DNA from 4 places in the Pseudovibrio sp. JE062 genome. Region 1 is predicted to be linked to each of the others. Evidence: riboswitches for the same ligand, from Rfam matches in the RefSeq annotation. Region 1 holds a riboswitch; each other region holds the start of a gene.
What was found. Region 1 has a riboswitch for thiamine pyrophosphate ahead of thiC (phosphomethylpyrimidine synthase ThiC). Riboswitches for the same ligand answer to the same signal wherever they lie in the genome.
Positions count from the first base shown of each region.

Region 2: another riboswitch for thiamine pyrophosphate. It lies ahead of PJE062_RS20315 (ABC transporter permease); the one in region 1 lies ahead of thiC (phosphomethylpyrimidine synthase ThiC).
Region 3: another riboswitch for thiamine pyrophosphate. It lies ahead of thiB (thiamine ABC transporter substrate binding subunit); the one in region 1 lies ahead of thiC (phosphomethylpyrimidine synthase ThiC).
Region 4: another riboswitch for thiamine pyrophosphate. It lies ahead of thiM (hydroxyethylthiazole kinase); the one in region 1 lies ahead of thiC (phosphomethylpyrimidine synthase ThiC).

Region 1 is NZ_DS996807.1:517,862-522,410, forward strand. Features, by position in the region: gene PJE062_RS09935 (thiazole synthase) at 1-66, opposite strand, end outside; gene thiS (sulfur carrier protein ThiS) at 68-265, opposite strand; gene PJE062_RS09945 (FAD-dependent oxidoreductase) at 262-1,203, opposite strand; gene thiC (phosphomethylpyrimidine synthase ThiC) at 1,200-2,999, opposite strand; TPP riboswitch at 3,113-3,233, opposite strand; gene PJE062_RS09955 (peptide methionine sulfoxide reductase) at 3,418-4,549, shown strand, end outside.
Region 2 is NZ_DS996812.1:324,279-328,827, reverse strand. Features, by position in the region: gene PJE062_RS20325 (adenylate/guanylate cyclase domain-containing protein) at 1-1,075, shown strand, start outside; gene PJE062_RS20320 (ABC transporter substrate-binding protein) at 1,148-2,086, opposite strand; gene PJE062_RS20315 (ABC transporter permease) at 2,113-2,712, opposite strand; TPP riboswitch at 2,995-3,102, opposite strand; gene PJE062_RS20310 (hypothetical protein) at 3,232-4,549, opposite strand, start outside.
Region 3 is NZ_DS996815.1:116,307-120,855, forward strand. Features, by position in the region: gene PJE062_RS23105 (ATP-binding cassette domain-containing protein) at 1-286, opposite strand, end outside; gene PJE062_RS23110 (thiamine/thiamine pyrophosphate ABC transporter permease ThiP) at 273-1,820, opposite strand; gene thiB (thiamine ABC transporter substrate binding subunit) at 1,796-2,788, opposite strand; TPP riboswitch at 2,810-2,916, opposite strand; gene PJE062_RS23125 (efflux RND transporter periplasmic adaptor subunit) at 3,169-4,549, shown strand, end outside.
Region 4 is NZ_DS996807.1:193,910-198,458, reverse strand. Features, by position in the region: gene PJE062_RS08450 (endonuclease) at 1-415, shown strand, start outside; gene PJE062_RS08445 (phospholipase D-like domain-containing protein) at 506-1,591, shown strand; gene PJE062_RS08440 (tyrosine recombinase XerC) at 1,673-2,632, shown strand; TPP riboswitch at 2,692-2,792, shown strand; gene thiM (hydroxyethylthiazole kinase) at 2,868-3,680, shown strand; gene thiE (thiamine phosphate synthase) at 3,664-4,305, shown strand; gene PJE062_RS08425 (hypothetical protein) at 4,474-4,549, shown strand, end outside.

The DNA of each region.
Region 1 (4,549 bases):
AGGTGAAGGGTATTGTGCTGTGCCAAGAAGCAGGCGGGAGCCGATTTCTGTACCGTAAACCTGCATTTCAACCTCCCTGCATTGGGGCTAGAACTTCCAGCTTGTCGCCTTCTGAAAGTGGCGTTTCTGTATAGTCCTCACGAGGTACGAAGTTGCCGTTCAGGGCTGCTGCGATTGCTGGACTGGTAAATTCCAGCTCGGTAAGAGCATCAGCCAGAGTTTTGCCTGCAACCTCGCGCGGTTCTGCATTAACGATAATCTTCATTTGCATGTCTCCGATAAAAGCTGGTCTGCTGCTTGCTGTGCCATTGCCGGAGCCAGCAAAAAGCCATGGCGATAAAGCCCGTTGAGGTGAAGCACTCCATTGCGTTCAACAAGACGAGGAAGGTTGTCAGGGAAAGCAGGTCGCAAGCCTGCGCCGATTTCCACCACACTTGCCTCTGCAAAGGCCGGGTGAATAGCAAAGGCCGCACTCATCATCTCAGTTAGAGATCTGAGTGTAGGCGGCCGGTCTGAGTTGCTCTCCACCATTGTGCCTCCAATCATGAACAGACCATCGGTACGCGGTACCAGATAAAGCGGCATACGCGGATGTATAAGGCGGATGACACGAGACAGCTCAACCTCCGGGCATTGCAAAACCGCCATCTCACCACGCACAGCCCGCAAGTCAGGCAGACCAGCTGCCATAGCCGTGCAGTTGAGGTCAACCTGCGAGGGTGCGTCAGTGCCATAGCGGATCTCCACGCCAAGCTTCTCGACAGCCTTTGTCAGATCAACAAGCGCCTGCCGTGGATCAAGATGAGCCTCTTCTTTGAAGAAAAGCCCTCGCTCAAACCGGCCTTCTAAAGCCGGTTCAATCTGAGGGATTACCTGCCCATCAACTTCATCGAAATGGGACGTCCGTCGTGCAAACCGTGTCAGTTCTGCCTGATCTCGCGGTGGTGCGACCACAAGTGTTCCATGCCGTGTAACGGGTGTGACCTCAGCCCACCAATCAGCTGCTTTGCATCCGAGCGTGATGACATTCTCTTCCGCACTTTCCCGCTCGCAATAAGGGGCCAGCATACCGCCTGCGAACCGGGCAACGCTGTTTTCTCCGGGCTTTTCTGCCCTCTCGAAGATGGTGACAGATGCACCACGCTTTGCCAGTTCATAGGCGGAAGCCAGCCCTGCAAGGCCAGCTCCTGCAATCGTAATCACTGCTCCGCCTCCGCTAATGGAAGATAAAGCTCACCACCTTCACGGAACTTGGCCGCCATCGCTTCCATGCCTTCTTTCTGAGCATCAGCCCGAATGTCATGAGAAATCCGCATAGAACAGAACTTTGGCCCACACATAGAGCAGAAATGCGCCACTTTGTGCGCATCCTTCGGCAAGGTCTCATCATGGAAGTTGCGGGCTGTTTCTGGGTCGAGGGACAGGTTGAACTGATCCTCCCAACGGAACTCAAAGCGCGCACGGGATAGTGCATCATCTCGTCGCTGAGCACCCGGCAATCCCTTGGCAAGATCAGCAGCATGAGCGGCAATCTTGTAGGTGATCACGCCAGTCTTCACGTCATCTCGGTCGGGCAGCCCCAGATGCTCCTTCGGCGTCACATAACAAAGCATGGCACAGCCAAACCACCCAATCATCGCCGCGCCAATGCCAGAGGTGATGTGATCGTAACCGGGAGCGATATCTGTGGTGAGAGGGCCAAGTGTGTAGAATGGAGCCTCATGGCAGCATTCCAGCTGCTTATCCATGTTCTCCTTGATCTTATGCATGGCTACATGGCCCGGACCTTCGATCATCACCTGACAATCCTTGGCCCAAGCAATCTTGGTCAGCTCACCAAGCGTTTCCAGCTCAGCAAACTGAGCCTCATCATTCGCATCCGCAATGGAACCTGGACGCAAACCATCACCAAGGGAGAAAGCCACATCATACTGGCGACAGATATCGCAGATCTCAGCAAAGTGCTCATAAAGGAAGCTTTCCTTGTGATGATGCAGACACCACTTGGCCATGATGGAGCCGCCACGAGAAACAATGCCTGTCACACGATTAACGGTCATCGGCACCATGTGCAGACGCACGCCAGCGTGGATGGTGAAATAATCAACCCCTTGCTCAGCCTGCTCAATCAGCGTGTCACGGAAGATCTCCCAAGTCAGATCTTCAGCAATGCCATTCACCTTCTCTAGCGCCTGATAAAGCGGAACCGTCCCAATCGGCACCGGACTGTTGCGGATGATCCACTCGCGGGTGTTGTGAATGTTCCGACCTGTTGAGAGGTCCATCACCGTATCCGCGCCCCAACGGATTGCCCAGACCATCTTGTCCACTTCCTCCTCCATGGAAGAGGTGACTGCGGACGTACCCATATTGGCGTTGATCTTCACCAGAAAGTTCCGGCCAATAATCATTGGCTCGCTCTCTGGGTGATTGATGTTGGAGGGGATAATTGCACGACCTGCCGCTACTTCGTCCCGAACAAACTCCGGCGTCACATAATCAGGAATGCTCGCTCCCCAGTCATTGCCGGAACGTTCCTCGGCAACGGCCTCACGCATCTGGTTCTCGCGGATAGCAACGAACTCCATCTCCGGCGTTATGATGCCTGCGCGGGCATAAGCCAACTGCGTCACAGACTTCCCGTCCTTGCCACGCAGCGGCTGCGGCTTCACCGGAAACTCGGCAACCAATCGCTCGCCCTGTGCAAAGCCATTGTCTTCCGGCTTAATCTCCCGGCCTTCATAGGTTTCCACATCTCCGCGAGCCTTGATCCACTTGCGCCGTACTGTTGGCAGACCTTCGGAAATACTGGTTGTAACAGCAGGATCAGTGTAGGGGCCGGAGCTGTCATAGACTGGCAACGGTGGTTCGCCTGCTGTTGGATGGACGCTGATTTCGCGCATTGGGACGCGCACGTCTTCATGCAGATTGCCATTCACGTAGATCTTGCGTGATGCAGGCAAGGAGCCTGTGGTGATGGATGGCTTTGGGCTAGTCATAATGGTGCTCCTCAAGTTCATAACTCGAAAGACACCAGATGAGTTTTGGCTGGGAAACCGCAGGAAGATCTCCTGCTGAGTGGGGCGCGGTGGATACAATACTCCTGATAACAGGACGCGCGACCCGTGCTTCCTACGCCAGTATCAACTGGGTCAGGTTCAAAGGGTCGCGTCGCCGAGCTTGCGCTCTGTCAGCCTCTCAGTCTCCTAGGTGAGACTCCCCTGCATACGTGTTTTTGCTAGACCTATTAGAAGGGCCTGTCAAGGCAGGTTCGGTTCAGGTGAGGTTCAGAAATCTTCTGTAATTTGGCTTGGGTGAGAGGGGGAGTTGTTGGCCCTTATTGGATTTTGAGGTTTGCGCACCTATCTCTCACCTAAGAATTTCACTTCTGGATATCGCAACTAATAATATCAACGAATGCCTGAAACCTCTTCTCTCCCGTCTGTTCTTGCCGGCCCTATTCTGCGGCGATTAGAAACCACCCGTTTAACCTTCTGGCTCGCTGTTCGCGCACCGGCAGATGTAAAGCTGGAGCTACTGCCCCAAGGCGGTGATCCGCAAACCTATGAGCTTTCCAAAAAGCAGGCAGAGGTGAACCTGATTTCAGCAGGCACGCACCTTCATTACCTGTTGATTGACCTTCCGCTTCATCAGCCACTGCCACAGGATGTCTGGGTCAACTATCGCCTATCTTTGCGTATGGCAGATGATGAGGCGGCAGGCTGGCAAGATCACGCGGCTTGGGCACCTGATCTCTGTTATGAAGGTCAATCGCTTCCCGGCTTCCTTCTCAGCTCCAAAGTGTCTTCGCTTCTGCATGGCTCCTGCCGTAAACCTCACCACGAATCAGGTGACGGCTTGGTCGCTGCAGATCAGTTCCTGGCTAAGCATATTGCCACGAATGGTGGGACCAAGGTTGATCAGGAGAAATGGCCTGCTGCACTGGTGATGAGCGGTGACCAGATTTACTCAGATGATGTAGCTGGTCCAATGCTGCGAGCAATCCATTCGCTCATCGAAAAGCTTGGCATTACAGAAGAGCAGTTGAGCGGCTTGGAAAGCAAGATCCCTGATGCTGCGTCAGATCTGTATAGCCATGGTGATACCTACTATCGGCGTGAGAAGTTTCTGCCCAATCTGGAAAAGAACCGGAAGCTCTGGGTTGTCTTGTTTGGCGGCGTCGAAAAGCCGATTTTTACAGCTGACCATGCTCACAACCACCTGATTACACTAGCTGAATTTCTGGCAATGTATTTGCTCGTCTGGTCTCCTGCTGCATGGGATTTGGTTGAGACAGATAAACCTGAGGGTCTAACACCTGAAGAAACAGAGCTTTATGAGACTGAGCAGGAAATCCTGAAGGACTTTGTCTTAGGCCTCAGTCAGGTCCGAAGGCTCTTTGCGCATTTGCCTGTCGCGATGATCTTTGATGATCACGATGTCACGGACGACTGGAACCTCAATCGTGATTGGGAAGAGACCGCCTACGGTCACCCGTTCTCCCGCCGCATCATCGGTAATGCACTGTGCGCCTACATGCTCAATCAGG
Region 2 (4,549 bases), on a different contig from region 1:
CGCTTCTGCAACACAAGGCTTCTGGCTTAGCCTGACCATAGCGGCCATCGCAGTGCTGGCGATGAATGGCGTCGCATTTCACCAGTTTGCTCTTAACAACATAGCGCTGGAGCCATTCTTTCCATCGCTCATCATTCTGCTGATTTTCGCACTCTCCTGCACTATCAGAAGAGTGACCTTCAAAAGCCACCGCAGCAAAACAACTGAGCGATTTGCAGGTATTCTTGCACCCAAACAGATGCAGAAGTTGCTTACAAAATCAGAGCAACTGCCATTGGAAGGTCAACAACGTGAGATCACGAGCCTCTCAACCCGCCTGAGGCACTTTCATCGATATTATGAAGGTCTCTCCCCTCAGGATCTCGCAAGCTTCTCTAACAGCTTCCAAACCGCTCATTTGGATGAAGTCCATATCCACGATGGAACATTAAATACGCTGAATACCTCGGGCCTAAGCGCCTACTGGAACGCCCCTTTGGATGATCCGTTCCATGCAGCGCATGCATGTCGGACGGCGATTGAAATGCAGAAGCAGATGAAGCGTTTTAATGTCAAAGATCGCTTCAACTTCAACCAGAAAAATATGACGGATCACGCGGTCACGCTCGATATCGGCATCTCAACAGGCCTGGCAACGCTCGGAGAAACCGGCACAAGGCGCCACTTCAGATATGCGCCACTCGGCAAACCCGTTGATTTAGCTGATGATTTAGCCCGCCACTGCAAGGAGGCAGGCCACAGTCTCCTCATCTGCGAGACCACCCGCGGCCAGATGCAAGAGCTCGCGACGCTGGAGACGATCCCTGTCAAAACCAGCCGTTATTTAATGCGTTCGTTTGCGTTACTAGGTGATCCATCCCTCGCTTTTTCGGAAAATTTCCTCAAACTCAAAAACACCCATTGCAATATGGTCTTCGCGCTCTTTGAGGAGAACGACAAGAAAAAAGCACTCACCCTGCTCGACGAATGCAAAGCCCTCTCTGACGGCGAGTACAACGCCATCTATGCGGCTTTTGAGAAGTACATCCTCAGTGATCTGGCGCAGCACGAAGCGGTGAAGGATGCAGCGCAATAACGGCATTTGGCCTACAAATAAAAAGAGCCCCCGAAACTCGGAGGCTCAATAATTGGTTTAGACCTATAACGGTTAGCGCAGTTCAACCGCGTAGGTTTCCACTGGAGGCGCTGTTTTAATGAGCCCCTGCTCAATCAGGAAGTTCGCAAAGCGCTCGTAGCGGCCAATATCCAAAGCTGCCGGACGGCTCGCAAAGCGTGGCAGAGTATCTGCCCAGGCGCGCTTGTTCAGCTCATCATCAAGGTTCGGGTAGACCTCAAGGAAGCTCTCCCAGGAGTCTTGAGGGTTGTTCAGCAGATAAACAGTTGCCGCCTCAATCGCACTGATGAACTTCTTCAGGCGTGGATCATCCAGCTTGTCTTTGTGAGCAACGTAGATCAGCTCATCATAAACCGGCACACCATTCTCCTCCGGATAGAACGCACGACCTTTCGCGCCTTCAATTTCCATCTGGTTCAGCTCAAAGTTACGGTAACCACCAATCACCGCATCAACCTGTCCCGCCATCAAGGAAGGAGAGAGCGAAAAGTTCACGTTGATCAGCTCAACGTCATCAGAACTCAAGCCAGCATTGGAGAGCATCTTACCCAGCATCGCGCTTTCAAAGCCGGACGTGGAGTAGCCGATACGCTTGCCCTTGAGGTCTGCAATCTCCTTGATCGGTCCATCTTCCAGCACGATCAGCGTGTTCAGTGGCGTGGAGACCAGCGTGCCGATACGCATCAGCGGCATACCCTCATCGATCTGCGGATGTAGCGTCTGCTGATAGGAGATTGCAATATCCCCCTGCCCGGCTGCAACCAGCTTTGGCGGCATGGAAGGATCAGCCGGTTCAATCAGCTCAACATCAAGCCCTTCCTTCTCGAAGAAGCCCCGTGCCTTCGCAACCACAATCGGAGCATGGTCCGGGTTCGCAAACCAATCGAGCAGCACAGTCAGCTTGTCCGCAGCCTGCACCTGAAGCGTGCTCGCAAGCATCGCTGCGCCAAACAGCATACCTAGTTTTTTCATAAGGTTACGTCCTCATACTCTGAGATCTAGATCTCTTTCTGCCAATAGATCATCCGAGAAGTGGCGAACTCAACAACTGCCCTCAGGCTCAACACCATCACCGCAAGCAAGATCAGCGCTGCAAACATGGTCGCTGTTTGCATGCGTGCGTTGGATTGCAACATGATAAAAGCCAGCCCTCCCTTTGCACCAACCCATTCTCCAACCACCGCACCAATCGGCGCGAACACCGCCGCAATCCGCATGCCTGATGCCAGAGACGGCATCGCAGCAGGAATGCGGATGTAACGGAGCATTTGCCAGCGGTTGAGACCGTGCAGCTTACCAAGGTCAAGCAAGGACTGATCCGTCCTCCGTAACCCGTCAAAAAACGTTGAGGTCACGGAAAAGAAGATCACAATCACAGCCATCACCACCTTGGAAGCAAGCCCAAAGCCGAACCACAGCACCAGAAGCGGCGCAATGGCAAACACAGGAAGAGATTGAGTTGCTGCAATCGGAGGCAGCAGAAACAGGCGCACCCGGCGAGACATCGACAACAGTATTGCAAGCGAAGCCCCGGCACTCACGCCAAAGAGAAAACCGAGAACGGTCTCATAGGCGGTAATGCCTGCATGATGCAGCAAGAAAGCACCTTGATTGAGAAAAGCGGTAAAAACCGCCGCCGGACCTGGCAATAGAAACGGAGGAAACTCTCCAATCCAAACCACAAGTGCCCAAATGGCGACAAACAGCAAAATCCCGAAAAGACTTCGCAGAATTCGTATTAAAGCTCGCTTCAGCATGTTATTTCCCAACAATGGTATTGGGCATCACAAACAGGCGGAAGAACGGAGCTCAGATTGGCTCTCTGGGAATTTTCGACACAGGATCTCCAACTACAAACTGCAGAAATAGAGGTCCGGGAAGAATGGTTCAGGTCCCGTCCCTTCGCCGGCATTACCCGGATCAGGTTCAAAGGGTTTAGCTCATCGCAATCTCAGCTTTTCGAAAGAAAAGCACCCCTCGGAATGGCAGGACCATGCGCGTTTCTACGGGAGTTTGCAAGCAGATTTTCTGAGGCCAGGGGACAACGCCATGAAAAAAGGCCTCAGCTTCAACAGAGCCAAGGCCTTCTAAAATCACTCTAACTTGCTGAAAACAGATTACTTCCAGCTCTTGATTGCCTGAGCGACAACCTTGTTGCCAGTTGTCCCTTTTTCAAAGGTCAGCATTGCGCGGCGACCGCTGTTGTACAGCAGTGGAACATCAATCCATTCACGCTCAGCAAGACGCTGCAGGTTCTTTGCCTTCTCTTCATTGCTGTCAGAAAGAGCAATCCAGAAGAGCGTGTCAGAAACCTTCACAGCAGCCCCATCAAGCGGATCACCAGCTTCGGATTCAGTCTTCTTCAGGATCAGGCCAGGCACCTTCTCAACACCCTTGCCGTCAAACCCTTCCGGGAAGATGAAGTTCAGCTCTAGCAGATGGCTTGCTGGCAGAGACTGATCACTGTTCGGCTTCAGCGTCATCTCGACAGAGAGATTGCGGGATGGAAGCGTCGCAACAGCTTTGATGACAGAGGTTCCATTAACCTCATCCAGCGTCCAGACCACGTTACCACGAGAAGCAGAACCAGCTGCACCCGGTGTCAAAGCTTCTTCATAAAGAATGCTCTGCTGTGCCACTGGAGAAATCTCGGACTCGGTGCCGATGGTCTCTGCCGGTGGAACTGAGTTCGTCTCTACACCTGCTGTCTGCGGCTCAGGCTCCTTGGCAGGCAGCACCTGAGGAGTAGAACTGTCATCAGAGGATGTGGCAGGTGCCGGATCGACACTGCGAACAACAGTTGGTGCAGGTGCACTTTCAGTTGGTGCGGCGCTGGAGGAGTTCCGGGTAATCCGGGTTGTCGTCACCGGTGTTGCATCTGGAGAAACTTTAGCTCCTTCATCAGATGGCAACAGACGGTCAGTGTTCTTCTTAGGCGCACGTTCAGGCTGAACCCGAAGTGGTTCATCTTCACCTGTTGGTGCGCTCTCTGGCTCTCCGGTATCGCTGGTTTCAGCTGGCAGGATCAAAGAGAGAATGGCCTCGCGCTGGCTGTAAACGCCTGCAGTCACACCCAGAATGATCAGGATAATAACAATCATGCCGACAATGCCGGATGTATTGGAAGGCTTCAGACCTTCCTCCTGCTCAATCGCGTCCCCTACACGCTGTGCAACCACAGGCTTGCGGGAGGAAGCAGGTTTACGGCTTGTCTTTGGCTTAACCTTTGCAGGCTCGTCAATCTCGCGGCGAGCGGTCTTGTCTTTGGTCTCCAGCTTGGAGCGACGAGCTTCGCCAGGAACCCAGGCGCGCTCTTCAGCGCTGGTCTCAACAGCTCCTTTGGTCGGCAAGGAAGCAGCAGGCTCTTTCGGCTCGCTCTCGCCCATGGAACCAAGATCAGGCTCTTTGCGCTCTTTAGAAGCTTCAGGCAGCTGG
Region 3 (4,549 bases), on a different contig from region 1:
AACCAAGTGCTGCGTTCTGCTCAGCTGTGAGGTGCGGAAAGAGGTTACCATCCTGAAACAACATCGCGATTGGGCGCTTGCCCGGTGCCAGTTCTGTCAGGTTCTGCCCCTTCCATGAGACGTGCCCCTTTGAGAGCTGGCGGAAACCGGCAATCGCTTCCAGCAGGGTTGATTTGCCTGCACCGGAGGGGCCAATCACGGCAACACTGCTGCCAGCTTCTATGCTGACATCTGCGTGCAGCTGAAAAGCACCATTGGCGATAATGCAAGACTCAAGCTTCAGCATGCCAGCGTCCTCCTCGGTCTAAGAGCCAGAATAAAGACATGGAAAGCACCAGCAACAACAGTGCGCCACCTGCCGCCGCTCCCATCTTGTAAGCACCCATGAGGCGATAGATCTGCAAAGGCAGTGTTGCAATCTCAGGATCAGCAAAAAGAGCAATCACACCCAGATCGCCCATGGAAAGCGCAGCAGCGAGGCCTGCAGCAAAGCCAATCTGAGGCCTCATGCGCGGAATGAAGACATGCGTGAAGAACACCCAGCCTTCCATGTTCAAAGACAGTGCCAGACGTCCATGACGGGAAACAGTATCCTTTGCAGCTGGAACCAGAATGCGCAGGGCGAACGGCAGGGCCATGGCTGCGTTAACCAGCGCAGTGACAGGTAACGCGAGATCTGTTGGGTTTGCCCAGGGGCGGATGATGATGAACAGCCCTGTGCCGATCACCAATGGAGAAGCAGCAAGGCCAAGGATGCCCGCAAGTTCTACAGGGCTGTGCCTTCTAACAGCAATGGCTGCAGCCATCGGCAACGCAAGCAACAACAGAATGATTGTGCTGGCTGAAGCAACGCCTACCGAGATCAATGCGGATTTGATCACTATGAACGGCAGAGAAAAAAGACCTGCGACACCAGAAAGCGCAACAGCGCTGAGTGGCAGAAGCAGGAAGACAGCGGCGAGTATGATCCAGAAACTATCGATGATAGGCGCACCACCATCCCAGCGCTGGATGGCTCTGTCTAATCCCGCACCAAAGCCTTCACCTTGGGAAAGCTTCAGAGCTGCAAAGGCTGCTGCGGCTGTCAGCGCCAATTGCAGGGCAGAGAGAAGTGCTGCACGTCCAAGGTCAAAATCATAGGTAAAGGCCTGATAAATCGCCAATTCAATCGTCGTAGCGCGGGGACCTCCACCAAGGGTGAGTGCAACGGCAAAACTAGTGAGACAAATAGCAAAAATCACGGCAAGTGCGCCGGGAAGAATGCGCTTGAGCATGGGAAGCTCGATCAGGCAGAACAAAGACCAGCCGTCACACCCCAACTGAGCCGCAAGGCGAAAACGCTCCGATGGCACCTCTTGCCATCCCTGCAATATGAGGCGCGTTGCCAATGGCAGGTTGAAGAACACATGAGCCAGCACAACACCGTGCAGGCCATAGATACGGATGGGAGATGCACCGAAATAAACCAGTACTTCTGATATCCAACCGGAACGTCCAAACACCTGTAACAGGCCAAGAATGGCGACAATAACCGGAAGGATAAACGGGGCGCCAAGCAAGGCGATCAACAGGCTGCGGCCCTTAAACCGGCGGCGTGCCAGCGCGCGTGCAACAGGCACCGCCAACCCTACGCTGATCACGGCTGAAAGCACGGCTTGTGTGAGCGTAAACTTAAGTGCCGCCCAGTCTGACAAAGAAAAACCATGCCCGGCTTCGGCACGCAGCGCAACAGCAGCCAGCGTGCCAAGAATGAGTGCCGCGACGAGCAATGCCGCGGCAACTCCGGGAAGCGAGCTTACTGGCTGAGCGCTTCGAGCCATTCCGGCAGAGCCTCACGTCGTGCAGCAACTGCATCTTTAGGTGCAAGCAGCAAAGCCTTTTCAGGTGTTTGCAAGGTTTCGAAACCTGCTGGAAGACCGCTTGCAGGTGTAACTGCCGGGTACATCCAGTTGGTTGTTGGAATGATGCTCTGGAAAGCGTCAGAAACCATGAAGTTCAGGAACTTGTCTGCCAGCTCCGGCTGATCGGTACCTGCAAGTTTCGCTGCCACTTCCACCTGCATGTAATGGCCTTCATCAAATGCAGCGGTGGTTTTGCTGTCATCTTCTTCGGCAATCAGATGATAAGCCGGAGACGTGGTGTAGCTGAGCACCATGTCCGCTTCCCCATCAAGGAAGAGACCATAGGCTTCAGACCAGCCTTTGGTAACAGTCACGATATTGTCGGAAAGCCCTGCCCAGATATCTGCAGCTTCGTCACCATAAGCAGATTTCACCCAAAGCAGCAAGCCAAGGCCCGGAGTGGAGGAGCGTGGATCCTGAATGAGGATTTTGGTGTCGCTCTCAGCCAACTCACGGAAATTGGAAGGAACCGTTGCGCCCTTCTTATGCACAAAAGCGAAATAGCCCCAGTCGTAAGGCACAAAGGTCTCATCTGCCCAGTCCACCGGCAGAGTGTACTTCGCTTCAACGGCATGCGGTGCAAACAGACCGGTCTTTTTGGCTGTCTCAATCAGATTGGTATCCAGCCCCAGAACAACATCTGCATCGGTGTTGTTGCCTTCAAGACGAAGGCGGGAAAGCAGCGCTGCGCCATCTTCAACACCAACTAGGTTCAGATCACATTCGCAGATCGCTTCAAATGCTTCTTCCACTTTAGGGCCTGGGCCCCAGTCGGAAACGAAGCTGTCATAGGTGTAAACGGTGAGTTCTGGTTTTTCGGCAGCCATTGCCGATGTTGCAGTGAGTAATCCCGCAGCAATTAACAGATGTTTCAAGTCATCCTCCATTGCGGCGAGAGGGCAAGGATGGATGAAACCGGTACCCTTCCCTCCGCCGGTTCTAGCCGGTTCAGGTTCAACGGGTTCGCCAATCTGGCATCTCAGCACGACAAAAGCGCGCACCCCGAGGTCAAGCGGTTCTTAACTGGAAAAGAAGAGCAGCGCAACTGTAAGCAGCAAGTTGAAGAGCTAACAAAATTGAGATTAACAAGAACACTTGACCTTCCAGTAACTGGAACGATTATCATGTTCGGCTCTAAGCTGTTTTGTGCTGCGTTATGTCAGCAAAAAGCGGCGTAATGGTGAGGGCTTGGAGTGGTGTTGGTGTTTTCGGATGCTGGCGGGTTGCTTCAGGTTGGACCCGTGATTGGTAGAGCAGGACAGGACCGATGCGTAGTAAGTACGCTGTTGTGGTTGGGTTTGCGGTTGTTGCGAGTGTCTCGGCTGGGCTTGGAATTTTTCTTGGCAGTTCAGTAGATTGGACTTCGGGAAGTTCTGGTGGCACTGACAAAGAGATACTGTATTGGGTTGCGCCTATGGATCCGAACTTCCGGCGCGATGAACCCGGTAAGTCTCCCATGGGTATGGATCTCATCCCTGTTTATGCTGGCGAGGAAACGCAGCCAAATGGGACTGGTGTGACGCTTTCACCGAGTGTCATCAATACGATTGGTGTCCGTACAGCGATTGCCAGTGTGGAGCCGATTTCTCAGAAAATCGAAAGCGTTGGCTTTGTTGGCTATGATGAGCACCGTTCCAGTCAGGTTCATCTGCGGACCGAAGGATGGATCCAGAAACTCAACATTCGCGCGGTCGGTGATCCCGTTGAAAAGGGAGACCTGCTTTTTACTGTCTACGCACCGGAAGTGACGGTTGCCAGTGCTGATCTGATCAGAGCGGTGCGAGGAGGTGATAGAGCCGCTGAGCAAAACATCCGTATCCAGCTTCAGAACTACGGTATCGATACCGCTCAGATTGATCAGATGGCCCGGGCTAGCAAGCCTGCGGATGTCTTCAAGGTTTTTGCGCCGCAATCGGGTGTGGTGACCACACTGGAAGCAGCGGATGGCATGTACCTACAGCCAGATTCCATTGCCTTGACGCTTGCAGACCTGTCTTCTGTCTGGCTGATGGTGGATGTGTTTGAGCAGGATATTGCCCGGTTAAGCCCGAACAGCGAAGTGCTGGCCAGCTTTGAGCATTTGCCCGGAAAAGTGCTGGATGGACGGATTGACTACATCTATCCGGAGCTGGACTCTGTCACCCGTACACTGCCTGTTCGGCTGCATTTCGATAACTCCAAGGGCTTCTTACGTCCCAACATGTTTGGCCGCGTCACGATCATTCCTTCTGAAACGCGAAATGCAATCACCATTCCCACCAGCGCATTGATCCGCACAGGTATGTCTGAACGGGTAATCCTGCAAACGGAGGAAGGCACCTTTCAGCCCCGTATCGTGACCCCCGGTTTGACCGGTAGTTTTGGTGAAGGCAGCCGGACAGAGATCCTGCAAGGTCTGCAGGCTGGCGATGAAGTTGTTACTTCAGCGCAGTTCCTGATCGACAGTGAAAGCTCACTTTCTGCGGGAATGGAACGGATGTCACCGGCGCAAGGTGCTCCCATCTGGTCTGAAGGGACAGTGACCCGCGTTGATCCGGAGGCCAACGCTATCACCATCCGTCACGCGGTGATCAAAGAGCTGGACTGGCCAGAGATGGAAACCACTTTTGCGGTTCGTGGCAATCTGGACGAGTTTGATGTGTCTGCGA
Region 4 (4,549 bases), 320 kb from region 1:
CAAGAAGGGCAAGGCTTACAAGGGTCGTCGATGCTGTTCCAAGGTGGATGAAGAGTTCAAACGCATGGAAGCCGACCTGCACAATCTGGTCCCAGCGGTTGGCGAGTTGAATGGTGATCGCTCCAACTTCCGCCTCGCTGTGATTGAAGGGGAAGATCGGACTTACGGCGCCTGTGATTTTGAGATTGACCGGGAACGAAAAGTTGCCGAGCCAATGGCTGAGACACGCGGGGATATCGCACGGATCTACCTCTACATGCAGGAGACCTATGGCATGCCGTTGACAGAGACAGAGGTGAAGATGTTCAACCAGTGGATGGCTGAGGATCCAGTCTCAGAAGAAGAGCAATTGCGAGATGCGCGTATTTTGGAAATTCAGGGCAACACCAACCCGCTTATCTCGGTAGGTTTCTAACCCGCCATCAATTTCACTTCCTACCGTCATAATTGTGTACCGACACATCATCTACCCTAGGGTAAGATGTTATGACGCTGGGAGGGTACAATGGCAGTTCAAACCGAGAATCTGAAATTCCTCGTTGGTCCGAAAACAGTCCTCGATCATTTGCCGGATAATCCGCTGGATGATCTGGAGGGCGAGATTATTGCGTTTATCGATGCTGCAGTGCGAAGTCTCGACATAGCAATTCAAGAAATAGACAATAAACGCATAACCAACGCAATAATTAACGCAAAACGGCGCGGCGTGCGGGTGCGAGTGGTATCCGAGGCGGATTATCTAAGCGTGGATGAGCCTGCGGATGACCCGCATACCAGTGACCCTCGTGTTGAGAACGAGGTGAACCGCCAGCTTCATGCGGCGCTACTGCGTTCCAAAGTGTGGGTACGGACGGATTTTAACCCACGGATATTCCATCAGAAATTCATCATTCGTGACGGCAATGCTGTTCTGACCGGCTCCACAAACTTCACGGAGACCGGCACGCATCGCAATCTGAACCATCTTCTTATCATCAAGGATGAGAAGGTCGCTGACATCTTTGAGCGGGAATTCAGGGAGATTAAACGCGGAAGATTTGGCCGCTACAGCGTGGATGAGAATGAGTCCGAAAACACACCGAAAGAGGTGGTGGTTGACGACATCCGCGTGAAAGTTTGCTTTGCGCCGGACCATGCGCCGGAGATGGAAGTCACGAAACAGATGACGAAAGCTAAGGAACGGGTGGACTTTGCGATCTTCACCTTCTCCAAAAGCTCCGGCATTGATGATGCCATGTTGCTGCTGATGGAAGCAGGAAGACAGGTGCGCGGTGCTCTTGACGCCCGGCAAGGCGGGCAGGATTGGGCCGCGACGCAGCCTCTTGCAGAAGCTGGCGCTGATCTGCACTTCGTTCGCGGATCGAGCCGGATTGGCAAGCTGCATCATAAGCTTATGGTGATTGACGATAGCATCATGATTGTTGGCAGTTTCAACTACACTGGCCCTGCGAACCGGTTTAATGACGAGAATATCGTTGTTCTGGGGGATTCCGTTGCCCCAACGGAGAACCAGAAACGGTTTGCGATGGCGGCACGGCAGGAGATTGACCGGATCATCAGCGACCACGGGGAACCAATCGTGATCGACTAAATCTGCTCAGCCATTTCGTAAAGGCGTGAATGTTTATCTTTTGGTAACCATTCAGCCAGATTTGGCGCTTACACTTGGCGAATGGCAAATTCCCTGGATAGCGGCGAAGACTTACTCATCATCTGCAAACCAGATGTTACCGCAGCGATTGAAGACTGGATTGATCATCTTGGCTCCGAACGGCGACTGGCTGAGCGGACACTGGAAGCGTATGAGCGCGACACGCGTCAGTTCCTGCGTTTCATGACCAGCTATGAGGGTGAGCCAGTTGCTCTGCGGCATCTGGAGTCGTTGAAACCAAAAGACTTTCGCGGCTTTCTGGCAACGCGTCGGAAAGACGGCGCGCAGACGCGGACGCTTGCTCGCGGTCTGGCTGGTATTCGCTCGTTCCTCTCGTTTCTGGAGGAGCGCGGCGAGGTGAATGCGGCCGGTGCTGCAGCGGTGCGTACGCCGAGACTTCCCCGCAGCTTACCCAAGCCTATCCCCGTTGAGGAGGCCAAAGCTATCGTCAGCAGCGATCTGGCTTTCGAGGATACTCCCTGGGTTGAAGCGCGCAATGCTGCGGTGTTTACTCTCCTGTACGGCTGCGGACTTCGCATCTCTGAAGCGTTGTCTCTGACACCGGCGACGGCACCGAAAGAAGGCGATAAGTCTTTGAAAGTGCGCGGTAAAGGTAATAAGGAACGGCTTGTTCCGGTTTTGCCTGTGGTCGTTGAAGCTATTGAAGCTTACAAAGATCAATGCCCCTATGACCTTTCAGCGAACTCGCCCCTCTTCCGCGGTGTTCGCGGTGGAGCGCTCAACGCTCGCATGATTCAGCTGGCCATGCAAAAAATCCGCAGTGCACTTGGGCTTCCGGATACGGCTACTCCCCATGCATTGCGCCATTCCTTTGCGACGCATTTGCTGTCTGAAGGCGGGGATTTGCGGAGCATTCAGGAGCTTTTGGGCCACGCAAGCCTTTCTACCACGCAGATTTATACGGAAGTGAACAGTGCACAGCTGTTGGATGCCTACGACAAAGCACATCCGCGCCGTTGATAGGTTGTCCCCCTCCTCCACATCGCCTTGATCTCCTCCGGCAGACCCCTTAGGTTCAGAGCTGTGAAACGGGGTGCCCGGCACTTGTGTCGTGGCTGAGATCATACTCGATGAACCTGATCTGGATAATTCCAGCGAAGGGAGCACTCACACCGTGTTGGGGGACAGTTTCTTCTGGCAATATGCCAAGGCCCTGACACCAGCTCTCTTTCGCACAACAAGACCGAGGATAAAAATGGGTCGTGTCGAAAGCGCTTGCGCAACTCTTTCCGCAATTCGTGAAAACAGTCCACTCGTCCATAACATGACGAACATCGTGGTGGCGAACACCACTGCCAACGCCCTGCTGGCGATTGGTGCTTCTCCTGCCATGGTAGATGGACCAGAGGAAGCCCCTGAACTTGCAAGTGTTGCAGGGGCATTAGTGGTCAACGTAGGCACCGTTACTCCTGCGCAAGCAGAGGCGATGAAGCTGGCAACAGCTGCAGCTCACAAGGCTGGTCGTCCATGGGTGCTGGACCCGGTGGCTGTCGGCGCCCTCACCTTCCGCACTAAACTTGCTGCTGAATTGCTGGAGAATAAGCCGAGCGTCATTCGCGGTAATGCCTCTGAAATCATGGCACTTGCCGGTCAGGGTGCAGGCGGAAAAGGCGTTGATAGCACGGATAGCTCTGAGACTGCTCTGGCTGGTGCGAAAGAGCTGGCGAAACAGACTGGTGCTGTGGTTGTTGTCTCTGGTCCGGTCGACTTCATCACTGACGGCACGCGCACTGCTGAAGTCGCCAACGGGGATAAGATGATGCCATACGTGACTGGCCTCGGCTGCACGGCAACGGCCCTCACTGGCGCAACGCTCGCAGTTTGCGATGATCCGTTTGATGCTGCAGTCGATGCAATGGTTTTCCTCGGTGTAACTGGTGAGATTGCTGCGAAAGATACCGCAGGACCAGCAAGTTTGCAGTTGGATATCATCAATGGTCTCTATCAGCTGAACGGTGATATCCTCAATGCAACAGCTCGGGTTGAGATGCATGAAGCCGTTGCTTGATCTTTCCGTATATCTAGTGCTGGGGCCGCAAGACTGCCCTGGCCAGGATCCCGTCAACATCGCAGTCGCAGCCGCTCAAAACGGTGCTACTGTGGTGCAACTGCGCGATAAAACTGGCAGCACCAAAGAGCAGATTGAGCTGGCAGAACGGCTGATGCAGGCGCTTAAACCGCTCAATGTGCCTTTGATCGTCAATGACCGTGTAGATGTTGCGCTGGCCGTTGATGCCGATGGTGTTCATGTTGGACAAGATGACATGAACGCCACTAAAGCGCGGGAATTGATCGGGGCAGATAAGCTGCTTGGACTGTCGGTGAGCACTCAGGATGAGCTGGACGCTGCGGACATTGCAGCCTGCGATTACCTCGGCATCGGCGCATGCTTTCCGACCAACAGCAAAGATGATGCAGCTGATGTGGGGATGCAGAACTTTGCTGGCTTAACTGCTCAATCACAGCTGCCTGTTGTTGGGATTGGCGGAATTTCTCTTGCCAATGCGGATCAAGTGATCAAAGCTGGGGCTGATGGTGTTGCTGTCATTTCAGCAATCTGTGGGGCACCCAGTGCTGCGGAAGCTACGCGCAAGCTTCAGGAAATCGTCAAAAGCGTAAAAGACCTAGGGTGATAGGATAAAACACGCATTTACTCCTCACAGAGCCCATCTACATTGATATATGAGAGAACTGAAGTTTGGTGCATTCATTGAGTTCATGCAAATCGCTCCAAGCTTTTGTTTTAAACGCATCACCAGTGTTTTCCTCTGAGGTGCGTTTCTGGCGGGGGGCCGTTCGTCATGAAGCTTAGTCAAACAACGTTCATGTGCACGCTGTTCAGCACATTCGCTTTCTTTGCCTCTGAAGGACAAGCCC